4 regions of the Buttiauxella sp. S19-1 genome follow, and region 4 is predicted to be linked to each of the others. Evidence: predicted binding sites of a transcription regulator. Region 4 holds the regulator's gene; each other region holds the start of a gene.
What was found. Region 4 encodes Fur, which represses iron uptake genes when iron is present. Its sites were predicted from a motif close to ATAATAATGAGAACNACTATCAA; they were not measured.
Positions count from the first base shown of each region.

Region 1: fhuA (ferrichrome porin FhuA) is a predicted target of Fur. The motif match lies at 2,168-2,190, and genes of this name have one in related genera.
Region 2: efeU (iron uptake transporter permease EfeU) is a predicted target of Fur. The motif match lies at 1,147-1,169, and genes of this name have one in related genera.
Region 3: sufA (Fe-S cluster assembly scaffold SufA) is a predicted target of Fur. The motif match lies at 1,468-1,490, and genes of this name have one in related genera.

Region 1 covers NZ_JAHWLU010000001.1:55,672-59,581, reverse strand. Annotated here, with positions in the region: gene mrcB (bifunctional glycosyl transferase/transpeptidase) at 1-1,083, shown strand, start outside; gene MES37_RS00265 (hypothetical protein) at 1,239-1,970, shown strand; gene fhuA (ferrichrome porin FhuA) at 2,216-3,910, shown strand, end outside.
Region 2 covers NZ_JAHWLU010000146.1:2,496-6,405, forward strand. Annotated here, with positions in the region: gene efeO (iron uptake system protein EfeO) at 1-193, opposite strand, end outside; gene efeU (iron uptake transporter permease EfeU) at 256-1,089, opposite strand; gene putP (sodium/proline symporter PutP) at 1,370-2,878, opposite strand; gene putA (trifunctional transcriptional regulator/proline dehydrogenase/L-glutamate gamma-semialdehyde dehydrogenase) at 3,257-3,910, shown strand, end outside.
Region 3 covers NZ_JAHWLU010000016.1:33,745-37,654, reverse strand. Annotated here, with positions in the region: gene sufB (Fe-S cluster assembly protein SufB) at 1-1,048, opposite strand, end outside; gene sufA (Fe-S cluster assembly scaffold SufA) at 1,057-1,425, opposite strand; gene MES37_RS06150 (aminoglycoside phosphotransferase family protein) at 1,839-2,621, opposite strand; partial or broken gene MES37_RS06145 (hypothetical protein) at 2,880-3,079, shown strand; gene MES37_RS06140 (hypothetical protein) at 3,376-3,690, shown strand; gene MES37_RS06135 (hypothetical protein) at 3,762-3,910, opposite strand, start outside.
Region 4 covers NZ_JAHWLU010000032.1:12,408-16,317, reverse strand. Annotated here, with positions in the region: gene glnS (glutamine--tRNA ligase) at 1-385, shown strand, start outside; gene chiP (chitoporin ChiP) at 859-2,256, shown strand; gene chiQ (ChiQ/YbfN family lipoprotein) at 2,304-2,633, shown strand; gene fur (ferric iron uptake transcriptional regulator) at 2,723-3,175, opposite strand; gene fldA (flavodoxin FldA) at 3,462-3,910, opposite strand, start outside.

The DNA.
Region 1 (3,910 bases), on a different contig from region 4:
GGCGGGGCAGAAACGCAATTTGCCGGCTTTAACCGTGCGATGCAGGCTCGTCGTTCCATCGGTTCTCTGGCAAAACCAGCGACTTATCTGACGGCGTTAAGCCAGCCGGATTCGTACCGCCTGAATACCTGGATTACCGATGCGCCAATCGCGCTGAAACAGCCAAACGGACAAGTGTGGTCGCCGCAAAACGATGACCGTCGCTACAGTGAGAGCGGTAAGGTCATGTTAGTGGATGCGCTGACGCGTTCGATGAACGTGCCAACCGTAAATCTGGGGATGGCGTTGGGCTTGCCAGCCGTAACCGACACCTGGGTCAAACTCGGCGTGCCGCAGAACCAATTGCATCCGGTTCCGGCTATGTTGCTGGGCGCGCTGAACCTGACGCCAATCGAAGTAGCGCAGGCATTCCAGACCATCGCCAGCGGCGGTAACCGTGCAACGCTTTCTGCATTGCGTTCGGTGATTGCTGAAGACGGCACCGTGCTATATCAAAGCTTCCCGCAGGCGGAACAGGCAGTTCCTCCGCAGGCAGCCTACATGACGCTGTTTACCATGCAGCAGGTTATGGCTCGTGGTACCGGGCGTGCGTTGGGTGGCAAGTATCCGAACCTGCATCTGGCAGGGAAAACGGGTACCACCAACGATAATGTGGATACCTGGTTTGCCGGTATTGATGGCAAAGAAGTGGCGATTACTTGGGTAGGGCGTGACAACAACCAGCCGACCAAACTATATGGTGCGAGCGGGGCGATGTCGCTGTATCAACGTTATCTGGCTAACCAGACGCCAATTCCGCTGGTGCTGAACCCACCGGAAGACATTGTTGATATGGGTGTTGATAGCGCGGGTTACTTCCAGTGTGGTGGCGGTGGGGATCGCGTCCTTCCTGTCTGGACGACCAATCCGGATGGATTGTGCCAGCAAAGCCAGCAGGCCGAGCAGACCAATAATCCATTTAATCAGTCGCAGCAGCAGCAGCCTCAACAGCAGCCGCAGCAACAGCAGCAACAACCTCAGCAGCAGCCTGAATCCAGTGATGGTGTTGCCGGTTGGATTAAGGATATGTTCGGCGGGAATTAATTGCTGAACGTCCTTGTGTGCCACCTTTTAGAATAATAATCTAACGGGTGGCATATATTTTTCTTAATTATTTATTTCCTGTCTGCCTCTTGTGAAGAATGCTCTAATGTTTTGTTGAATGCTTAAAATTTCACAGTACAAGACAGGAAAGTCAGATGGACAGCAAAACATTTCAAAAAATAGTATTACCACATCTCACCGAAGCCATGCTTTTTACCCGTTCCAGGTTATCTCTAAAATCATCTAATAAGTTTTATCCAGATAAAAATATGATTGAAAAGTGGATGTTGACGAATCCGCAAAAATATCGGCTGCATACCCTTGGCGGGGACAAGATGCGCAGCGCGGCGGTTTCTGCACAGCGCAAACTCAAGCTATCTTCCAGGCAACTGTACCAAAAAGTTGAAAATGATTACCGCAATGGAGTGCAGAACGCAGGCAATTGTGGGGAAAATGCCCGAATCGCTTTTTGCTATCTCACCGATCGTATTAGCAAGCTTGAACGGAAGGTCGGGTGCCCAATCCTTATATTACAAATTTTCCTTCAACATCCCGTGGATCACTGTCTGGTATTAGTCGGCACACTACCTCGTCGCGGCAGTCGGAAATTAATTGAGAACACATTAATATGTGATCCATGGGCGAAAATCGTTTGCCCAATAGCGCATTACTCCCTCGAATGGAAAATGAAAATGAATAAATGGTCCAATCGTGGGCTTATGGGGAAATGTGTCGAAGGTACGTTTGACCCTTTTTACGATGAATGTTCTCGCGAGAGTATTCGCGTGGGTAAATTTATTATTTTTGAGCAAACCGCTGCTGGGAAAACACTCGCTTCAAAAAATAAACAGCATTATTCATTGATAGACAGAAGCGCGATTTCCTGAACCACTCGCATTAGCCATTCGGTCACGTTGCTGACAGCGTGATCGGGATGTGTCATTCATGCCTGGTTTTCTCTGTTTGTGAGTCCTTTTTCACTCCTTGCACTTTGTATGGTTATTTTTTATCCCCCTGGTCCCCCAGGGGGTGTGATCCGCTTGCCATGCACTTTCCGTTTCGTCTATTATTCTGCGGCATAATAATAATTCTCGTTTTCGTTATCATTCGTTACTTCATCAGAGATAATACAATGGCGCGCTTAAGAACTGGACAACCAGTCAATACCTCAATTCGCAAACTTGCATTCTTTGTTGCTGCCGCTGTAAGCGGTGTCAGTGCATCAAGTTTTGCAGCAGACAACACAACAGCTAAAGAAGATACCATCACCGTTTCCGCCAGTGTTGCTGACGAAAGCGCGTGGGGCCCGTCTCCAACGATTGCCGCTAAACGCACGGCAACCGCGACCAAAACTGATACGCCAATTGAAAAGACTCCACAGTCTATTTCGATTGTGACTCGTGAAGAGATGGATACTCACCAGCCAGCTTCCGTGAAAGAAGCGTTGGGCTACACGCCAGGTATCACCGTTTCTACCCGTGGTGCATCCGACACCTATGACGCGGTGAAAATTCGTGGTTTCGGTTCGGTTAACCAGAACAACTATTTAGATGGCCTGAAACTTCAGGGCGACTTCTATAACGAAGTGATCATCGACCCGTACATGCTTGAGCGCGTGGAATTAATGCGTGGCCCAACTTCCGTGCTGTACGGAAAAAGCAGTCCAGGCGGTATTATCACGATGGTAAGCAAGCGTCCAACCACTGAACCGCTGAAAGAAGTTCAGTTCAAGATGGGCACTGACAATCTGTGGCAAACCGGTTTCGACTTCAGTGATTCACTGGATGATGCAGGCGTTTATTCTTATCGTCTGACTGGTGTGGCGCGTTCTAACGACGACCAGCAACAATTCTCCAAACAGAAACGTTATGCGATTGCTCCGTCATTCACCTGGCGTCCTGACGATAAAACTAATTTCACGTTCTTAGCGAACCTGCAAGACACTCCAGAGACGGGTTATTACGGTTGGTTGCCGAAAGAAGGTACCGTTGAGCCGTTGCCAGATGGTTCTTATCTGCCGACTGATTTCAACGAAGGTGTTCCAAATAACACCTACTCGTTGTCCCATAAAATGGTCGGTTATACCTTTGACCATGAGTTCAACGACACTTTCACCGTGCGTCAGAACCTGCGTTATGTTGAGTCTAAAACCAATCAGAAAAGCGTTTACGGCACTGGCGTAGACTCTTCAGGTTATATGCTGACTCGCGGCACTGTTGTGGATAACGAAAAGCTGCACAACTTTGCTGTTGATACTCAAGTGCAAAGTAATTTTGCGACCGGTGACGTGGCACACACCTTGCTGACTGGTGTTGATTTCCAGCAGATGCGTAACGATGTGAACGCCACCTTCGGCAGCGCTCCGCCACTGGATTTGTATAACCCAGTGTACGAAAACTACGATTTTGGCGATGCAGACCCGTATCAGCAAAACAAACAGAAACAGACCGGCATCTACATTCAGGATCAAGCTGAGTGGAACAAGTTTGTTCTGACCGTCGGTGGCCGTTACGACTGGCTGAAACAGTCAACTCTCGCTTACCAGGCGAATAACTACACCGAGCGTGACGATAGCGAATTCACTGGCCGTGCGGGTCTGAACTACCTGTTCGATAACGGTGTGTCTCCGTACATCAGCTACAGCGAATCTTTCGAGCCAAACTCAGGTGCAGATTTCTACGGCAACACCTTCAAACCGTCTAAAGGCCGTCAGTACGAAGCGGGCGTGAAGTATGTGCCGAAGGATATGGCGGTGGTGATTACTGGTGCGATTTATCAGCTGACTAAGTCTGATAACCTGATGTCCGACCCAGATACTTCCCATGGT
Region 2 (3,910 bases), on a different contig from region 4:
GCGCTTTCTGGCTGTTGTTCTGAATAATGAACTGGGTTTTACCGGCGTTAACCGTAATGTTCATCGGTTCGCACTGTTTATCAGTAACGGTGACTTTTACCTGAGGAACATCGGCGGCTTGCACCGCAAAGGCTGAAGAGGCAAGCGCAAACAACGCAGCATGCAGGGCTTTTCGACGAAAATGTGTAGTCATGGCCAATCCCTTTAAAACATCAGTATGTTGTAACTAAGAGGCGATTTCTCGCCACAATATTATTAACGAACGCTATTTGTCGCCTGGCTACCCAGACGTGGGGGAATGAAGAACAGCACCAGCGCGGGAATCAGGTAAATAAAGTACATCGCCACTTCGCTGACGCTAGGCGCTTCCTGATAACCAAAAATGCCCTCAAGCAGCGTGCCGGTCAGGGAATGCGTTGAAAGAACATTACTCAGGTCGAAAGCGATATCCTGGAAATGGTTCCAAAGCCCGGCTTCATGGAATGCACGAACCGCACCCGCAGCAAGACCGGCGGCGACCAGTAAAATAAACAAGCTGGTCCATTTGAAGAAAACGGCAAGATTCAGGCGTATGCCGCCCCAATAAAGCAAGAAGCCCAGCACGATGGCAGTGCCAAGACCGAGCATCGCACCAAGTGGCGGCATAATGCCGACGTCCTGCTGGAATGCCGCCAGCAGAAAGAACACCGATTCCAGCCCTTCGCGGGCGACGGCGAAGAACACCATCATAATCAACGCCCAGCCGTGGCTGCCTTTGCTATGCAGCGCTTCATCGACCTTCTGCTCCAGCTGCCCTTTGACGTTGCGCGATACTTTGCGCATCCAGAACACCATCCAGGTCAGGATGAATACGGCGATGACGGCGACAATGCCTTCAAACATCTCTTGTTCTTTTTGCGGGAATTCGCCGGTCGTTTCGTTGATGAAGATGCCTAAGCCTAAGCAAAGCGCTGCGGCTGCAACCACCCCAATCCACATGACGCCAATCCACTGGCCGCGTTGTGTGCGCTTCAGATAGCTGGCTATCAAACTGACAATCAACGCGGCTTCCAGCCCTTCGCGTAACATAATGAGAAACGGAACGAACATTCCTGATACTCCAACTGTGAACTCAGGTCAAAAGACGTAAAGAAAAGTAAAACCAGAACGATTGTGATTATCATTACCATAAAAATAAACACAAGCAGAGAATTTGAATTTTTGTGTATAGCTGTAAAAAAGGCCGCTATTAGCGGCCTTCCAGATTGCTGGCAAAGGGTGATAAACGTGTTTTGTAGGGTGGATAAGCGTTAGCGTCATCCACCGTTTGCGCGCGTTGTGTCGGATGACGCTGCGCTTATCCAACCTACGAAGAGGTTTGTCAGCAGAATTACTCGACCTGTAACTTCGACGGTGGAGCGGTGTGGTAAATCTCATCCGCTTGTGCAAAGCGTTTTTGCATCGATGTACTTGGCGCTTTGCCAAGCAGGCTAACAACCACAATACCGATGCTGCCGAAGATGAAACCAGGAATGATTTCGTACAGACCCAACCAGCCAAACTGTTTCCAGACGATGACGGTCAAGGCACCGATGATCATCCCCGCAAGCGCGCCATTGCGCGTCATGCGTGACCACATGACCGAGAACAGCACAACCGGGCCAAACGCGGCACCGAAGCCTGCCCAGGCGTAACTCACCAGACCAAGAACGCGGTTTTCAGGGTTAGCCGCCAGTGCGATGGCAATCAGAGCAACCAGTAGCACCATGAAACGCCCTACCCACACCAGCTCTTTCTGCCCGGCATCTTTACGGAAGAAGGCTTTATACAAGTCTTCAGTAATGGCGCTGGAACATACCAACAACTGGCAGCTCAGCGTAGACATCACCGCCGCTAAAATCGCTGACAACAAGATGCCTGCAATCCATGGGTTAAACAGTAATTGCGCCAGCTCGATGAACACACGCTCGCCGTTCTGGTTAACAGAGCCTGCCAATGACGGGTTGTTATTGAAGTAAGCGATACCGAAGAAGCCCACCGCACACGCACCCGCCAGGCACAGCACCATCCACGTCATACTGATGCGACGCGCTTTGACGATGGTGTGATGTGAATCTGCCGCCATGAAACGCGCCAGAATATGTGGCTGGCCGAAGTAACCCAGGCCCCAGCCCATCAGCGAGATAATCGCCACAAAGTTCAGGCCTTTGAGCATATCGACGTTTTCAATACTTTTTTGCTTGATAACCGCCATTGAATCGTCAAAGCCGCCCACTGCGATAACCACCATCACCGGTGTCAGGATCAGCGCAAAAATCATCAGGCTAGCCTGCACGGTATCGGTCCAGCTCACTGCCAGGAACCCGCCCACGAAGGTATAAATGATGGTTGCCGCTGCACCCGCCCACAGTGCGGTTTCATAGCTCATGCCAAAGGTGCTTTCGAACAGACGAGCCCCCGCCACGATGCCAGATGCACAATAGATAGTGAAGAACAGCAGGATAACCAACGCTGAGATAATACGCAGGATGCGGCTTTTATCTTCAAAACGTCCGGTGAAATAATCAGGCAGCGTCAGTGCGTTGTTGTTCACCTCGGTGTGAACACGTAAACGTCCGGCGACCAGTTTCCAGTTGATATACGCGCCAACCGTCAGGCCGATGGCAATCCAGCTTTCTGAAATACCAGAAAGGAAGATGGCGCCAGGCAGCCCCATCAACAACCAACCGCTCATATCGGATGCGCCCGCTGACAACGCCGTGACCACGCTTCCCAGGCTACGACCGCCCAGAATGTAGTCGTCAAAATTCTTGGTAGAACGCCAGGCGATAAACCCTATCAATATCATGCCAAAGATATAGATAAAGAAAGTCACCAGCATTGGTGTGCTCATGGTCATGCAGATCTCCAAATTTTTATCCATGCCGGAACGCAGCACGGGGATATAGTCATTTTTATTCGCAAGCGTTTTAACACACTATTCACAATAAATTCACCGTACAAAAAATAGCTTTTTGCAGGAGGTTGCACTCGCTCACGCTTTTTATGGTTGCACCTATGGAAAGTGTTAACTATGTCGGTAATTTCGCCCTGTCAGCAAATGATTAGCCAGACAACTTCCTTATTTCTTATTTAACAATTCACTCTTTTTTCAGCTTGCTATCTGGCTCACATTTAACAAGGTTGCACAAAGTTGCAACATGATAGATATTGCCGGATAACTTTTATCAACCCTATATGTACTCACCCGATTAATAACGGGTAAACAGGAGCACTAATGGCCACCACCATGGGCGTCAAACTCGACGACGCAACCCGCGAGCGCATCAAAGAAGCCGCATCACGTATTGACCGCACACCGCACTGGCTAATTAAACAGGCGATTTTTAATTATCTGGAACGTCTCGAAAATAATGACGAATTACCAGAACTGCCGGCCCTGTTAGCGGGTGCAGCAAACGAAAGTGATGAAGCCGCTCCGCACGTTGACGAGGCGCACCAACCGTTCCTCGATTTCGCTGAACAAATTCTGCCGCAATCGGTTACCCGTGCCGCCATTACTGCCGCATGGCGTCGTCCAGAAACCGACGCGGTGCCGATGATTCTGGAACAGGCTCGCCTGCCGCAAGCTATCGCCGAACAAACTCATAAACTGGCTTATCAACTGGCCGAAAAACTGCGCAATCAGAAGAGCGCCTCTGGTCGGGCGGGCATGGTACAAGGTTTGCTGCAAGAATTCTCGCTTTCCTCGCAAGAAGGTGTGGCGCTGATGTGTCTGGCCGAAGCGTTGCTGCGTATCCCGGATAAAGCCACGCGTGATGCGTTAATTCGCGACAAAATCAGCAACGGCAACTGGCATTCGCATATTGGCCGTAGCCCGTCGCTATTTGTCAACGCCGCCACCTGGGGTTTGCTGTTTACCGGCAAACTG
Region 3 (3,910 bases), on a different contig from region 4:
CGGCGGTCAGCGCTACGGAGAAAAACTCGCCAATAGAGTTATCGCCACGAAGAATGACACTTGGATATTTCCAGGTAATAGCAGAACCGGTTTCGGATTGCGTCCAGGACATTTTGCTATTCGCCCCTTCGCACAGCGCACGTTTGGTCACAAAATTCAGAATGCCACCCGTGTTGCCATCGCCTGGGAACCAGTTTTGTACCGTGGAATATTTCACTTCAGCATCTTTATGGATGATGACTTCCACCACCGCTGCGTGAAGCTGATAGCTGTCGCGCACAGGTGCTGAACACCCTTCGATATAACTGACGTAGCTGCCTTCATCAGCGACTAAAATGGTACGTTCGAACTGCCCAGTTTTCTCGGCGTTAATACGGAAATAGGTAGAAAGCTCCATCGGGCAACGTACGCCTTTCGGCACATAAATAAACGTGCCGTCGGAGGCAACCGCCGCGTTAAGTGCGGCAAAGAAGTTGTCGTTACTCGGAACCACGGTGCCGAGATACTTTTGCACCAGCTCAGGGAATTCGTGAATCGCCTCGCCAAAGGAGCAGAAAATAATCCCCTGTTCAGAGAGTTTTTCACGGTAAGTGGTGGCAACAGAAACGGAGTCAAAAATCGCATCCATGGCGATATTCGAGCCTTCATGCACCGGAACACCTAGCTGTTTAAATGCCTCTTCTACTTCACCGGTCAGATAGGCGTTGCTGCCGGGTTTCTGAACCGCACCCGGTTGAGACTCACAGTTATCGTCGCAACTGCCGCACGATGGCGCGGAGTAATAGCTGTAATCCTGATAGTTAAGTTTTTCGTAATTGGCCTTCAGCCAGTGCGGCTCTTCCATTTCAAGCCAGGCACGATATGCGCTCAGGCGAAATTCCAGCATCCATTCAGGCTCATTACGCCGCGCAGAAATTGCCCGCACCACATCTTCGTTGATGCCGTGCGCCATTTCGTCGGTTTTTAACTGGGTGAAAAAACCTTCTTTATAAGAATGGCTGCCCGCCCAGATTTGCACTTCTTCAGACGTTTCAGTGTTACGTGACATAATCCCGCCTACACCCCAAAGCTTTCACCACAGCCACATTCGTGCTGGGCTTTCGGGTTGTTGAATTTGAATATTTCGTTTAATCCTTCGCGCACATAATCGACTTCCGTCCCGTCGATAAACGGCATGGCTGAAAGTGGCACCCACAGCTTTGCGCCGTCTGTTTCAAAAAGGAGATCGCCGGGTTTTGGTTCTTTTACGGTGTCCAGTACATAGCCAAACCCTGCACAGCCTGTCTGTTTAATCCCCAAACGCACACCCAAAAATCCAGGTTGCTGGCTTGCCAGTTTGCGAATATGTGAGCACGCATCAGGGGTCAACGTCAGTCCCTTCCAGGCAAATTCACTGGGATCGAAGCTACCGGTTTGCACATCCATAGTTCACCTCTTAATGTTTTGGCGCCTAAAGGCCTACACCCCATGTTAATGATAACTATTATCAATACAACATCCTGATAACAGGGGTATTCGAAAAATGCTGCATTTTTAGACGTCTTAACTAAGGATAGACCCTACTGAAAGTCTTGCAGGTGGTGAAAAGAGCTATTTAAGCCACTGAATTGAGAAGGATTTAAATGCCGGGCGAATGATTAGGTGATAGAAAGTAAAAGATGTATAGAGAATACCGATTTATGCGATAGGTAACCTAAAATGTCTGAAAACAACGATTTACTGCAACATCAACAATTTAACTATTTCTGCTTAATCTGGTGACGTGAAAATAGCCTCAACACTTCCTGTTGCAAGATCCAGACAGGTGGCCTATGGGCATTTAACTCGAGACTGCATGTTCACTGATTCAGTTCGGACACTGCCAGCGCTGCAACTTCTAATGCTATGGATGCTGTCTCGTTGCTCTCGAGTGACCATGTTGTTGAGAGTCCGCACCACGCAATGATCCATTTGAGTAGACGCTCTCTATCAAGGCCCGCCATTTCGCTAACCAGATTCAGTCGTTGTTTAAATATTCCTGGGACAGTAGCAACCCGGGGTATGGGATTGCCAAGATCCGGATTGGTAAAAATATTGGCAAAGTCGAAACCTCGTTCACCGATGATTCCTTTTGGATCAATGGCCAGCCAGCCTGAGGCACCGAAATCAAGAACGTTCTCATGATGTAAGTCGCCATGTAATACGACCAACTCTTGTGGAGTCGATAACAACTCTTCTGCTATTTCAGCGCTACGCGACAGGATGCCTCCATACAGCTGGGCTGCTGATTGAAGAGGACAAAACCACTCAGCCAGAGTCGGAAGTTGTGGTAAAGGCCGTTTTGGGGTGGTGTGAAGTCTGTTTGCTGTAAAGCATAAAATCCGACACGCCTCAGCATCCTGACCTTCCCGGGACATAGAGGAGAGTGATGCCTCCCCCATTGCGCGTGCGAGAAGAATGGTTTCATTTTCATATGCAATAACCTGTGCTGCGCCATTTCCTTCCCACCATGACATTAGAGCATTACCGGATTGCTCATCCGCATCATCTGTGATTTTAAGCATGGCTTTCATACCTCCTGTTATTGTCTCAACAGGCAAGAGTTTGGAGGTATGGGTTGTGAACGGTGTACCATCTGGAATGAGATTCTAGCGATCTAACCAGAGTGTGAACCCGCTAATGTCCATAATATTTTCCTTACTTCCTTATCGTGAAAGTCACTGAATGCGACAGGCATGTGAACAATTCTAACTCATAGCTTGAGTAAATCTTTCTCAACTTAAATCTGATGGTTAGGTCATTCATGCAACTGTATTTAAAAATAAGAAAACATAAGATTGTTAAGGTTATAACCTCGTCATATTTTCAAAGTGTGTATTTCCCCTCAAGGAATAAGCATCATGATTAAGCGTCGCACCCTCAAAACTGCATTTGCGGCGGTTATTTCTCTGACTGTCCTTGCCGCCCCCGTTTATGCAAACCCTGGCAACGGCAATGGTGGCGGTAATCACGGTAACAGTGGTAATAGCGGTAACCATGGCAATAGCGCTAAAAGCGGGGCCAGGGTAACGGAAAGTCGAATGAGGATCATGGCAAGCGGTGGGTAATGATTTGGTGCTTATTGCTTTAAGCACGGCCATTGTGACCTCCGTCATTAACGGTGTGTTCGATTAACATATTCCCCTGTCCGTGAGCCTCGCATCTGCGGGGCTTTTTTATGCCCAGCGACAATATCCCCTGTTCTTCATTTTGTTAAATACCGTGACCATTAGCCCGGTAATTGTACTGAGTCCTTCATACGCTTAATATATATGAGAAAGTGGCTTTGACGAGCAAGAAAAATCCGTTCGTTAATTTTAATTTTGTTGGTAATTATATTCTACGGAAGGATATCCAATGCGCTATACACCTTTTATAATTGTGCCTTTATTAAGTGCCTGTAGTTTCAGTTTTATGAAGTTTGATAATGATCCGTTAGTACAAGCGACGTACGCGACTAATGCGACAAAAAGCTCCGTTATTGCAGCGGGTGGGAAACCAGACAGTGAGATGAATGTTCCAGAAATCAATGGGACTTGCATCAATTACACGCTAAAAAAAGATGCTGAGACAATGCCTTTTTATGTGGCATTCGATGAGAATGGAAACCGCAAACATTATGGCTATATCTCCTGCCAACAGGCGAGAGCCAAAGGAGTATTTAGCCAGTAAGTCATCATAAAAGATCATTCCTCTTCTCACTCTATACAGTCAGAAGAGGGATGTGTGAATTTCTCTAAATATTAGTAACCTGCAGCCTTATTAGCCGCTTTTATACGCTTATTCCTGCTGTCTTTTTCATGGCTATCTTTAGCCTGCATTATGCCACCAGCAGCATCTACCCAGTCATTAGCTGTACAACCGGATAATACCACGCCCAACATAAGTGCAA
Region 4 (3,910 bases):
AGCCGGGAATATCACCGTGCTGCATTGTTCCTACGATCCGGACACATTAAGCAAAGACCCGGCTGATGGCCGTAAAGTAAAAGGCGTTATTCATTGGGTAAGTGCTGAACACGCCTTGCCAGTTGAAATTCGCCTTTACGACCGTCTGTTCAGCGTGGCTAACCCAGGTGCGGCGGAAGATTTCCTGGCAACGATCAACCCAGAGTCTCTGGTGATTAAGCAAGGTTTCGTCGAACCAAGCCTGCAAAATGCTGAGAAAGGCAAAGCGTATCAGTTCGAGCGTGAAGGTTATTTCTGCCTTGATAGCCGTCTGGCAACTGCGGAAAAACTGGTGTTTAACCGCACCGTTGGTTTGCGTGATACCTGGGCCAAAATAGGCGAGTAATTAGTTATACACGCAGTCAATATGTAACAAAGACGCCGCAAATCGCGGCGTTTTTTTTTGCTTAATAATCACAGGATTAAATATTTACTTACATTCGCGATGCGAATTAATGTTATTTATATTTCCCTGGGAATTCTCTGGCTGGTCAATCTCGGAACATAATAAATCCTTTCTTTTATCATGTGAGCGCTCTCATATGGTGGTTTATATCAATATTTGTTGATTTATAAACATAAAATTCCACAGTTGATTTTTGTTACAAATACTCATGAATTATGTGCTCTCTGTCATAATATCGGAATGAACTCTTACAAAGTCGTTGATAATTCGCGTCGCGAAAAATAGTCTTATGGGGAGCAGTAAATGCGGGAAAATATTTATAACCGCTTTAGCCGTTAGGCATTTTTACTTTTTTCGCTATCTGACGTCTTTTAACGTCCGGCGATTATTTATACGTCAAAGAGGAATTTTATATGCGTACGTTTAGTGGCAAACGTAGTGCGCTGGCCCTTGCTATTGCAGGCGTCACGGCTCTTTCTGGACTGGTTGTTATCCCTCAGGCAAGTGCAGCAGGTTTTTTTGATGATTCAACACTGACCGGTGGTGTTTATTACTGGCAGCGTGAACGTGACCGTAAAGATGTTACGACAGATAAATATGAAACTAACCTTTCTCACGCTACCTGGAACGCCAATCTGGACTTCCAGTCCGGTTATGCTGCTGACATGTTTGGTCTGGATATCGCCGCCTTTACTGCTATCGAAATGGCAGAAAATGGCGACAGCGGCCACCCGAACGAAATCGCATTTTCCTCTTCAAACAAAGCTTACGATGAAGATTATTCCGGCGATAAGAGCGGTATAAGCCTTTATAAAGCCGCAGCTAAATTCAAATACGGCCCGGTTTGGGCCCGTGCGGGTTACATCCAGCCAACAGGGCAATCTTTATTAGCACCACACTGGAGTTTCATGCCTGGTACTTACCAGGGCGCTGAAGCCGGGGCAAACTTTGATTATGCCGATGCCGGTGCTCTGAGCTTCTCCTACATGTGGACCAATGAGTATAAAGCTCCGTGGCACCTGGAGATGGACAAGTTCTATCAGAACGATAAGAACACCAAAGTTGAGTATCTGCACTCGCTGGGCGCGAAGTATGACTTCAAAAATGATCTGATTCTTGAAGCGGCATTCGGTCAGGCAGAAGGGTATATCGACCAATACTTCACTAAAGCAAGCTACAAATTTGATGTAGCTGGCAGCCCATTGTCTACCAGCTACCAGTTCTACGGTTCGCGTGACAAAGTCTCTGATGGCAGCGTTAACGATCTGTATGACGGCACCGCATGGTTGCAGGCTCTGACATTCGGCTACAAAGTGGGCCAGGTTGACCTGCGCCTCGAAGGTACCATGGTCAAGGCTGATGGCCAGCAGGGCTACTTCCTGCAACGTATGACCCCAACTTACGCATCGTCAAACGGTCGTCTGGATATCTGGTGGGATAACCGTTCTGACTTCAACGCCAATGGTGAAAAAGCCATCTTCGCGGGTGCCATGTATGACCTGAGCAATTGGGATCTGGCTGGTTGGGCTGTAGGTGCTTCGTATGTTTACGCATGGGATGCAAAACCAAGCTCTAAACCAACCACTGACGGTTACTACGATGCTGACAATCGCCTGAAAGAATCGGCGTACAGCCTTGATGCGTTGTACACCATTCAGGATGGGCGCGCGAAAGGCACTCTGTTCAAACTGCACTTCACTCAATACGACAACCACTCCGACATCCCAAGCTGGGGCGGTGGTTACGGCAACATCTTCCAGGATGAGCGTGACGTGAAATTCATCGTCATCGCACCGTTCACCATCTTCTGATTCGATACCGGGCGTGAAAGCGCCCGGTTTTATAAAGGATATCGAGCATGAAAAAAATCATTTTGGTTACGGTCATGGCTTTAGGTTTGAGCGCCTGCGCACAACCCTCTAAAACGGCACCGGAAGATACAAAACTGAAACAAGCCTATAGCGCCTGTATCAATACCGCAGAAGGGAATCCTGATAAAATTCAGGCCTGTCAGAGCGTGTTAAACGTGCTGGGTCAGGAAAAGGAACACCAGGAATTTGCGAAGAAAGAAACGGTGCGCACCCTGGATTATCAAAACTGTATTCAGGCCACTCGTACTGGTAACGACCAGGCGGTAAAAGCCAAGTGCGATAAAATCTGGCAAGAGATTCGTGCGAACAACAAGTAATCTGTGAATTCCTGCAATAAAAAAACCGGTGAGCTTCCTCACCGGTTTTTTTATACCTGACATCTGGTTCAGAATGTCAGATATGCGGATTACTTTTCGCTGATTTCGTGTGCATTCTCGTCGGTACGGCAATCACCTTCAGCGCAGTGACCGTAAAGGTACAGGCTGTGGTTGGTCAGACGGATGCCATGGCGTGATGCGATTTCACGCTGACGAGATTCAATTGAATCATCACTGAACTCAATAACTTTGCCGCAGTCCAGGCAAATCAGGTGGTCGTGGTGATGTTGTTGAGTTAACTCGAATACGGATTTGCCGCCTTCGAAGTTGTGACGAGTGACAATGCCTGCATCATCAAACTGGTTTAGTACACGATAAACTGTGGCGAGACCAATTTCTTCGCCCATATCAATCAGACGTTTGTATAAGTCTTCCGCACTGACATGATGGTTCACCGGACCCTGTAGCACTTCAAGGATTTTTAATCGCGGAAGCGTGACTTTCAGGCCGGCCTTCTTCAATGCGGTATTATTGTCAGTCATGCGGAAATTGTCCTGTTGCTTAACGGATCGCTCGGACTCAGGGTGAGCGTTAAGATGAATGCGTCTCATTATAGAACTGCAGATTCTAAATGGAAACCGCAAGTATTATTCATAATCAAGCTAAAAAATGGCGGCTGAGTCGCGATTTAATTGCCTTGTTAGCTATTTAGCCAGGGGGTCATTGTACAGGGACAAACCGAAAAGTTAAAAATTTGTAGCGATTATTTTAATCGGAATAATCTATCAATGTGACGCAACCCGTTTAAAAGCTGCGTCACATCCAGAATCAGGCGTTGATGATATCTGCCAGGTTCAGCTCGTCAGAAACTTGTTTGACCCATTTCTGAACGCGTTCAGCAGTCAGTTCTGGTTGACGATCTTCATCGATAGCCAGACCGACAAAGTGATCGTCGTCTGCAAGGCCTTTAGAGGCTTCGAAATGGTAACCCGCAGTCGGCCAGTGGCCCACAATTGCAGCACCGCGTGGCTCAATGATGTCACGGATAGTGCCCAATGCGTCACAGAAGTATTCTGCATAGTCTTCCTGGTCACCACAGCCGAACAGGGCGACCAGTTTGCCATTGAAATCAACTTCTTCCAGAGTCGGGAAGAAGTCATCCCAGTCGCATTGCGCTTCACCGTAATACCACGTTGGAATGCCGAGAAGCAGAATGTCGAAGCCTTCCAGGTCTTCTTTGCTGCTCTTAGCAATGTCATGCACCTCAGCAACGTCTT